Regions from separate parts of the Mesorhizobium sp. B3-1-9 genome, predicted to be linked through region 2. Evidence: predicted binding sites of a transcription regulator. Region 2 holds the regulator's gene; each other region holds the start of a gene.
The links. Region 2 encodes PhoB, which activates phosphate uptake and scavenging genes when phosphate is short. Its sites were predicted from a motif close to TGTCATNNANCTGTCAT; they were not measured.
Positions count from the first base shown of each region.

Region 1: a site for PhoB is predicted at 1,184-1,200, ahead of FJW07_RS25740 (alkaline phosphatase). Genes of this name have one in related genera too.
Region 3: a site for PhoB is predicted at 1,293-1,309, ahead of ppk2 (polyphosphate kinase 2). Genes of this name have one in related genera too.

Region 1 covers NZ_VFTJ01000019.1:111,386-114,662, reverse strand. The annotation lists gene FJW07_RS25745 (MFS transporter) at 1-992, shown strand, start outside; gene FJW07_RS25740 (alkaline phosphatase) at 1,272-2,846, shown strand; gene FJW07_RS25735 (hypothetical protein) at 3,081-3,277, opposite strand, start outside.
Region 2 covers NZ_VFTJ01000020.1:73,815-77,091, forward strand. The annotation lists gene FJW07_RS26165 (ROK family protein) at 1-971, shown strand, start outside; gene phoB (phosphate regulon transcriptional regulator PhoB) at 1,295-1,984, opposite strand; gene phoU (phosphate signaling complex protein PhoU) at 2,001-2,708, opposite strand; gene pstB (phosphate ABC transporter ATP-binding protein PstB) at 2,729-3,277, opposite strand, start outside.
Region 3 covers NZ_VFTJ01000003.1:381,429-384,705, reverse strand. The annotation lists gene FJW07_RS08090 (dihydrofolate reductase family protein) at 1-32, shown strand, start outside; gene ppk2 (polyphosphate kinase 2) at 277-1,197, opposite strand; gene FJW07_RS08080 (aldo/keto reductase) at 1,453-2,496, shown strand; gene FJW07_RS08075 (glycosyl transferase family 90) at 2,513-3,277, opposite strand, start outside.

The sequences.
Region 1 (3,277 bases), on a different contig from region 2:
TGTTGATGACTGAGCCCTGGCATCTTTTCCTCACCTGGGGCGTGTTTTCCGGCATCGGTTCGGGCGCGGTGGCGAGCGTGCTGGGCGCCACCATCGTCAACCGCTGGTTCAAGACCAATCGCGGCCTGATGATGGGGCTGATGTCGGCCTCCAGCGCCACCGGCATGCTTATCTTCCTGCCGGTGATCGCCTCGCTGGCGCAGAGCGGCGGCTGGAAGCCGGTGGCGACCGCCGTGGCGATCGCGACGGCGGCCCTGATCCCGTTCGTCCTGCTGCTGGTGCCCGAGCGCCCCGCCTCGATCGGCCAGGTGCGCTACGGCGCCGATGCCGATGACGTGCCGCCGGTGTCGCCCGCATCGCAGGGCAATTTCCTGGCGCATACGCTGAACACGCTGCGCCGGGCTGCCGGCACCCGGGTGTTCTGGTATCTGTTCGCCACCTTCTTCGTTTGCGGTTTCACCACCAACGGCCTCGTCGGCACGCATCTCATCGCCTTCTGCGGCGATATGGGCATCGGCGAGGTGCAGGCTGCCGGACTGCTGTCGATGATGGGCATCTTCGACCTGATCGGCACCACGCTGTCCGGCTGGCTCACCGACCGCTTCGATCCGCGCAAGCTGCTCGGCGTCTATTACGCGGTGCGCGGGCTGTCGCTGATCTACCTGCCTTATTCGGGCTTCTCGGCGACCAGCCTGGTCATCTTCGCCGTGCTCTACGGGCTCGACTGGATCGCCACCGTGCCGCCGACGCTGAGGCTTGCCAACGAGGCGTTCGGCGATCGCAGCGGACCGATCGTGTTCGGCTGGATTGTCGCCGGCCACCAGGTGGGCGCCGCGGCGGCCGCCGCCTTTGGCGGCACGATGCGCGAGCTGCAGGGCAATTACGAGCTGGCGTTCCTGATTGCCGGCATGACCGGCATTGCGGCGGCGTGCATCTCGTTGCTGATCAACACCGACAGGCCGGCTTTCGAGCCGGAGGCGCAGGCGGCTTGAGGCATGTCGATACTCGGGTGAGGCCGGCCTGCAAACAGCAGTCTCCTGCGCTTCCGGTGCTCACGTACTTTGAGTACGCTCCGCTCCGGTTCTCGGAGACCGCCGTTTTCGGCTCGTCCTGACCCGAATCTCGACACGCCTCCCGGCGCAGGTTTCCCGTTCTCCACAAAGGGAGACGGGGAAAGGTGAACTGTTATCAAAACTTCATGGTTCCGAAATGCGCCTGAAACATTGAGGCGAGAGCTTGGCGGTCCCGTTCAACGCCATCCGGAGACAGCCATGAACAAGCTTTCGTTGACCCGCCGCGCTTTCGTCACCTCGGCCAGCGCCTTCGGCCTTGTCGGCGCCTCCGGTCTCGCGCTGCCATATTATTCCCGCGCCAGCCAGCGCCCGGCCTTCACGCATGGCGTCCAGTCCGGTGACGTCGACGCCACCTCCGGCATGGTGTGGACCCGCACCGACCGTCCGGCGCGCGTCATGTATGAGGTGTCGACGACCGAAAGCTTCGCCAATGCGACGCGGCTCGCGCCGCTCGACACCTCGCCGGCCAGCGACTACACGGTGAAGCGGCTGCTCACCGACCTCGCCTCGGATCAGGATATCTTCTACCGCATGGTGGCGGCCGATCTCTCCGACATCAACGCCGTCTCCGAGCCGATCGTCGGCCGCTTCCGCACCGCGCCGTCTTCGAAGCGCGATGTGCGCTTCGCCTGGTCGGGCGACACGGCCGGCCAGGGCTGGGGCATCGACGAGACCGGCATGAAGACCTATTCGACGATCGCCAAGCACACGCCGGACTTCTTCCTGCATTCCGGCGATACGATCTATGCCGACGGCGCCTTGAAGGACGAGGTCGACCTGCCCGGCGGCGGCAAGTGGAAGAACGTCGTCATGCTCGACGGCAAGCGCAAGGTCGCCGAGACGCTGGACGAGTACCGCGACCAGTGGAAGTACAACATGATGGACAAGCATGTGCTTGGCCTCTCCGCCATCTGCCCGACCTTCTACCAGTGGGACGACCACGAGGTGCTCAACAACTGGTCGGATTCCAAGGACCTGACCGCCGACGACCGTTACAAGGAAAAGTCGATCCATGTGCTGGCGGCCCGGGCGGCGCGTGCCTTCCATGAGATGACGACCATCCGCTACGAGCCGTCGGAGCCAGGCCGCGTCTACCGCAAGATTTCGCATGGGCCGCTGCTCGACGTGTTCTTCCTCGACATGCGCTCCTATCGCGGCCCGAACGGCCCCGACATGGAAGAAACGCTGACGCCGAAGTCGCGCATGATCGGCGAGGAGCAGTCCAAGTGGCTGAAGCGCGAGCTGGCCAATTCCAGGGCGATCTGGAAGGTCATCGCCGCCGACATGCCGCTCAGCCTCGTCGTCTGGGACGATGCGGCCAAGAAGGTCGGTTTCGAGGCCGTCAGCAACAACGACAATGGCGCGCCGAAGGGCCGCGAGCTCGAATTCGCCGACGTGCTGCGCTTCATCAAGAATGCCGGCATCACCAACACGGTGTGGCTGACCGCGGACGTGCATTACACCGCGGCGCATTACTACAACCCCGACAAGGCGCAGTTCCAGGATTTCAATCCGTTCTGGGAATTCGTCTCCGGCCCGATCCATGCCGGCACCTTCGGCCCCAACGACCTCGACATGACCTTCGGGCCGGAGTTGAAATTCATCAAGGCGCCGACCGCCGAACAGGGCCAGAATCTGCCGCCGTCGGCCGGGCTGCAGTTCTTCGGCCTGGTCGATATTTCGGGCGCGACCGAACAGCTCACCGTGCGGCTGATGGATCGCGACGACAACGAGCTTTACAAGGTGACGCTCGATCCGGTGCGGTCCGCGTAAGGTCCTGGAGAAAATTGGTAAGGTTGGCGGGACAGCGCCCCCCTCTGCCCTACCGGGCATCTCCCCCACAAGGGGGGAGATTGGCCGTCACCTCGACCTTCGCCAATCTCCAACGTTGCAGGAATGAGCGAGGCGCCGAAGCTGCTAATCTCCCCCCTTGTGGGGGAGATGGCCGGCAGGCCAGAGGGGGGCGCGAAGGATCGCGACGTTAGCCGCGTTATGGCAAAGGCGAAATCAATCCGGATAGCAAGCCCGCGGAACGTTCGGCCAGACCGCGGTGTCGCAGTTGGCATCCTTCTGGCGCTGCTTGAAGGCGGCGCTGACCGGGCCGGTGACGATCGGGTCGACGCCGTCGGGCGCGTCGGCGAACATCTGCTGTACGGTCCTGGCGTCGGGCGGCGTGATCGGGTCGGCTTCCCGAAGGGCGGCCG
Region 2 (3,277 bases):
TGTCGCTGAACTTCCTGTCGGTCGCCGTGATCGATTATGCCGGCCAGGTGGTTGCCGAGGAGCAGCAGCGCCTCGACACGCTTGTCATGCCCCGCGACGAGTTGATCGGCGAATGCATGGCGATCGTCCGGCGCCGGCTGGGGGATCCCGACCTCGACGTGGGCAGCGTCGCCCGCATCGCCATGGGCATTCAGGGCATCACCGATTCCCATTCACGCGCCATGCTGTGGTCGCCGATCACGCCGCTGACCGACATCCCTTTCGCCGACCTCCTCGAACGGGAATTCGGTATTCCCGCCACCATGGAGAACGACTGCAACATGATGGCGGTGGCGCTGCAATGGCGCGATCCCGAGCGCTATCGCGACGACTTCATCGCCATCCTGCTCTCGCACGGTATCGGCATGGGCCTGGTGCTGAAGGGCGCGCTGTTCAGCGGCACACATTCCTCCGGCGGCGAGTTCGGCCATATGATCCATCGTCCGGGCGGCGCGCGTTGCCGCTGCGGCCGCCGCGGCTGCGTCGAGGCCTATGCCGGCAATTACGCGATCTGGCGCAGCGCCATGGGAATAAGCGAGGATGCCACGCCGACCGACGTCGGTGACGCCGATATGCGCGCGCTGGCCGCGAAAGCCCGGCAGGAGGACGGACCCGAGCGGGAGGCTTATCGCCGGGCCGGCGAAGCACTCGGTTTCGGCCTCGGCAGCCTGTTCGCCCTTATCGACCCGGCGCCTGTCGCCATGGTCGGCGTAAGCGCGGCCGCCTTCGACCTGATCGAGCCGGCGCTGCGAGAGGCGATCGCCCAGACCGCCGGCGGCCAGCACTCGGAATCGATCTCCTTCGACACCGAGCCGAACGAACTGCCGCTTATCCGCGAAGGCTGCGCCATGCGCGCGCTGACCTTCGTCGATCAGGAGATTTTCGCGCCGGGGGTGCAGGCCAGAGCGGGGGCCGGGAAGAACGTGGCCTGAGCGAACGTGGCGCTGAAGCCGCGAATCGCACCAACGTTGGAGATTGGCCGAAGCCACGGCGACTTCGTCATTCCAGGGCGGAGCAAGGAGCGAAGCGACGCGCGCAGACCCTGGAATCCATGCCGTTACCTCGATCGTACGGTGCAGCGGTGCAGAGTTCTGCGCCATAGCGGCGCGTGGAAGTCACGGAATGGATCCTCGGGTCTGCGCTGCGTCGCTACGCTCCTTGCTCCGCCCGTGGATGACGAAGTACAAGCGTCTCGGCTACCCATCAACGTGGTTGTTGGAAGTGCCTGACCCGTCAGGACTTTGGCGTCCAGGGACTAATCCTCCCTGATCGCGTAGCCCGCCCCGCGGATGGTGCGGATGACGTCCGGCATGCGGCCGTTGTTGACCGCCTTGCGCAGGCGCCCGACATGGACGTCCACGGTGCGCTCGTCGATATAGATCGTCTCGCCCCAGACATTGTCGAGCAGCTGGCTGCGCGAGAACACGCGGCCGGGATGGCGCATCATGAATTCGAGCAGGCGGAACTCGGTCGGCCCGAGCCGGATCTCGCTCTTCTTGCGGTAGACGCGGTGCGATTCGCGGTCGAGCACGATGTCGCCGACCTTGAGCACGCTGGACAGCACCTCCGGCTTGGCGCGGCGTAGCAGCGCCTTGACGCGCGCCATGAACTCGGGCGTCGAGAACGGCTTGACCAGATAGTCGTCGGCGCCGGTCGAGAGGCCGCGCACGCGGTCGCTTTCCTCGCCGCGCGCCGTCAGCATGATGATCGGCAGCCGCTCGGTCTCGGGCCGCATCCTGAGACGCCGGCAGAGCTCGATGCCGGAAACCGCCGGCACCATCCAGTCGAGCACGAGCAGGTCGGGAACGTTTTCCTGAAGGCGGATTTCGGCCTCGTCGCCGCGGGTCACCACTTCGACCTGGTAACCCTCGGATTCGAGATTGTAGCGGAGCAGCACCCCCAGCGGCTCCTCGTCCTCCACCACCATGATGCGTGGCGCGATCATCGGGGTAACCTTTTCGTCAGGCCGCCGGCGCCGACATTGCGGTCTCGTCCTGCTTCGGACGATTGGCGGGCAATTGCGTGCCGGTCAGCACATAATAGGCGTTCTCGGCGATGTTGGTCACATGGTCGCCGATGCGCTCGAGGTTCTTGGCGCAGAACAGAAGATGCGTGCAAGCGGTGATGTTGCGCGGGTCTTCCATCATGTAGGTCAACAGCTCGCGGAAGACGGACGTGTATTTGACGTCGATGCGCTCGTCGTCGTTGCGAAGCTTGGCCAGCGCCGTGGCATCGCCCACCATATATTCCTGGATCACGGCCTGCACCTGGATCAGCACCAGCTGCGCCATCGAATCGATCGAATGCGTGAGGTCGCGCGGCGCGGCGCTGACGCCGACCGAGCCGACACGCTTGGCGATGTTCTTGGCGAGATCGCCGATGCGTTCAAGGTCGCCCGCCATGCGGATCGAGCCGACCACGTTGCGCAGGTCGTCCGCCATCGGCTGCCGCTTGGCGATCAGCGTGATGGCGCGGTCGTCGAGCTCGCGCTGACGAGCGTCCATGATGGCGTCGTCGGAGACGACGCGCTGCGCCAGCGCATTGTCGGTCTCGAGCAGCGCCCTGGTCGCACCGCCGACCATGGAGCTGGCGAGATCGCCCATGTCGTTGATGAGCCGGCTGATCTGCCTCAGATCCTCGTCGAAGGAGGCGACGGTATGTTCGGCCATGATGATGTCCTCGTATGAACTCAGCCGAAGCGGCCGGTTATGTAGTCCTGCGTGCGCTTCTCGCGAGGCGAGGTGAAGATCTTCTCGGTCCGGTCGAACTCCACCAGCTCGCCCAGATACATGAACGCCGTCTGCCGCGACACGCGCGCCGCCTGCTGCATGTTGTGGGTGACGATGACGATCGTGTAGTCGGCCTGCAACTCGTCGATCAGTTCCTCGATCTTGGCGGTCGACAGCGGATCGAGCGCCGAGGCCGGCTCGTCGAGCAGGATGACCTCGGGCTTCACCGCCACGGTACGGGCGATGCACAGGCGCTGCTGCTGGCCGCCCGAGAGGCTGAGGCCGCTGGCGTTGAGCTTGTCCTTGACCTCGGTCCACAGCGCGGCGCGCTTCAGCGCCTGCTCGACGCGGCTATCCATCTCGGCCTTGCTGATCTTCTCATAGAGCCTGACGCCGAAGGCGATGTTCTCGTAGATCGACATCGGGAACGGCGTCGGCTTCTGGAACACCATGCCGATCTTGGTGCGCAGCAGGTTGAGGTCCTGCGAGCGGTCGAGGATGTTCTTGCC
Region 3 (3,277 bases), on a different contig from region 2:
ACGCTTTGCATGTGATGATCGGGCGAGCGTGAGTACAGCTCTTTCTTCCCGTCACTATACGGGGAGAAATGCCCGGCAGGGCAATGAGGGCGGCGCGGCCTTTGAGATTAGCGGCAAGCCCGCAATGGCAGCGAATTGGGGCTCAATCGCCGACGCCGGCGCAGCCCCTCATCCGCCCTTCGGGCGTTCGTCGTTCGAAAAGCCAAGCAATTGGCTTTTCGCCCGCTGCGCGGACCACTCCTCACCTCCCCGTGAAACGGGGAGAAGGAAAAGGCCTCAATACTTCTCCGGCACGTAGAGCTCGCGCGGCAGCACTTGGCGCTCGTAGGACGGGTTGAAGACGCGGTCGGGCAGCGAGATGTCCTCGTGCGGAACCTCTTCATACGGCATCTGCTGCAATAGGTGGTCGATGCAGTTCAGCCGCGCCCGCTTCTTGTCGTTGCCCTCGACGATGAACCAGGGCGCTTCCGGAATGTTGGTGCGGGCGAAGGTCTCTTCCTTGGCCTTGGTGTACTGCTCCCAGCGCACGCGCGACTGCAGGTCCATTGGCGACAGCTTCCACTGCTTCATCGGATCGTGGATGCGCATCAGGAAGCGCATCTGCTGTTCCTCGTCGGTGATCGAGAACCAGTACTTGACGAGCGTGATGCCGGAACGGACCAGCATACGCTCGAATTCCGGCACGTCGTTGAAGAACTCCTCGACTTGGTCCCCATTGGCAAAGCCCATCACCCGCTCGACGCCGGAGCGGTTGTACCAGGAGCGGTCGAACAGCACGATCTCGCCGCCCGCGGGGAGATGCGGCACGTAGCGCTGGAAATACCATTGCGATTTCTCGCGCTCGGTCGGCGCCGGCAGCGCCACGACGCGGGCGATGCGCGGATTGAGCCGCTGCGTGATGCGCTTGATGACGCCGCCCTTGCCGGCGGAATCGCGGCCTTCGAAGACCACCACCAGCTTCTTCTTGTGGTAGGCGACCCAGGACTGCAGCTTGATCAATTCCGACTGCAGCCTGAGCAGCTCGCGGAAATAGGTCATGCGCTCCATGGAGGGCGGATGCGACTTCTTGTAGATCTTGGCGATCTCGAGCGAGAGCGCCGGCTCGGAAAGCTCCAGCTCATAGTCCTCGTCGAGCGTATCCTCGAGCTCGGCTTCCAGCCAGTCCTTCGCCCCGGAATTCGGTTTCACTTCATTCATCGCGCAGCTCCGTCTGCCTGTCGGCCATCATCGCTTCGGAATCCGCTCCGGCTCCGGGTGGACACTCCGTAAGTCGACTGAGATACAGAGGCGCAATGACGGTTTTATTGCAATCGCCCGGCAGCAGGCCTCGAAGATATGTGATCGGTCCGTATCGATAGCGGGGCGACAAGCGGCGGGAATTGTCCTACAAATCCCCTCGCCTCTTCCCGGCGCTCGCCACGGCGCCTCTTCAAACAAATTGCGAGGACTGACATGGAATACCGCACGCTGGGCCGATCGGGCTTGAAAATCTCGACATTGACGCTTGGCACCATGACCTTCGGCGGCGCCGGTCCGTTCGCCGCCGTCGGCAATTCGGATCTTTCGGAAGCCAAACGCATCATCGACACCTGCATCGATGCCGGCATCAACCTCATCGACACCGCCAATGTCTATTCCAACGGATTGTCGGAAGAGATCATCGGCGAGACGCTTGGCGGCAAGCGCAAGAACGACGTGCTGATCGCCTCGAAGGCGCGCATGCGCATCGGCACCGGCCCCAATGACGAAGGCCTGTCGCGCCACCATCTGATCCGCGAATGCGAGAAGAGCCTGAAGCGGCTCAGGACCGACGTCATCGACATCTATTTCGTCCACCAGTGGGATGGGCTCACGCCGCTGGAGGAGACGATCGCGGCGCTCGACACCTTGGTCAACCAGGGCAAGATCCGCTATATCGGCTGCTCCAATTATTCGGGCTGGCAGGTGATGAAGGCTCTTGCCGTCAGCGACAGCCGCCATCAGGCCCGTTTCGTCACCCAGCAAATCCACTACACGCTGGAAGCGCGCGAGGCCGAATATGAATTGCTGCCGATCTCGGTCGACCAGGGCCTGGGCGTGCTGGTCTGGAGCCCGTTGGCGGGCGGCCTGCTCTCCGGCAAATACCATCGCGACAGCCCGACCGCGCGCCAGGTCGGCGGCTGGAAGGAACCGCCGATCCGCGACGAGGATCGCCTGTGGCGCATCGTCGACGTGCTCAACGAGATCGGCAAGGCACGCGGCGTCTCAGGGGCGCAGGTCGCGCTTGCCTGGCTGCTTGGCCGCCCGGCCGTGAGTTCGCTGGTGATCGGCGCCCGCAACGAGGCGCAGCTCAAGGACAATCTCGCCGCGGCCAGCCTTTCGCTCACCGAGGAGGAGCGGCAGCGCCTCGACGTCGTCAGCCGGCCGCCGGTGCTTTATCCCTACTGGCACCAGCAGTTCACCGCCAGGGACCGTTTCGGGGCGGCCGATAAGGTGTTCGACCGCTCTCACGCTTAGGGCTGCGGCTGGACGTTCAGCCGGCGATGAAGCGCCAGACTTCCGCGTCGGGCTTTATCTGCCCGCTCAGCACGAAATATTTGTAGAGGACGAGCAGCGAGATCGCCTGCTCGTCCTGTTCATTGCCGAATTTGCGGCAATAGGCGTTGGCGGCGGCGGTTATCCGCCCCGCCTCGGCGGGGTGTTTTTCGAAATAGGCCACCTTGTCGACCAGATCGGAAAAATCCTGCCGCAGCGGCACGTAGTGGACATTGGGCTCGACCTGGGCTTCCGCGAACCAGGTTTCATAGGTCGGCTCCGGCATCAGGCAGAGCGAATTGGAGCTCATGATCCATTTCAGGTTTGTCGCGACATCATTGCCTTCGAGCGAGACGATGTAGCGATACTGTCGCTGCTGCTCGATGTTCAGGAACGGCTTGCGGTATCCGTCCGGCGCGTCGGGCTTGTGGGAACCCGCGTCGCAAAACGGCAGGTCAGCGGCCTTTTCCACGAAGCGGGTGCGAAGCGGATTATTGAGATGCCCCCGCCAGACCACCATCGGCCGCTTGTCGGCGAAAGACAGCTTGTCGGGCGGCATGTAGAAGTGGCGGAACTTGTTCAGCTTCATCAGCACGCCGTTGGCGTTGTCGTCGCCAATGGGGCGGTCCTTGACGATCCTCGGCACCTCCGGAATGCCGACGACATCGCCATATTCGAAATCGATCAGCAGGCCAGGATCGAAATAGCGGGCGAATTCCTTGAGATCGTAATAATACATGCTGGACGCGGACGGCAGCTTGCC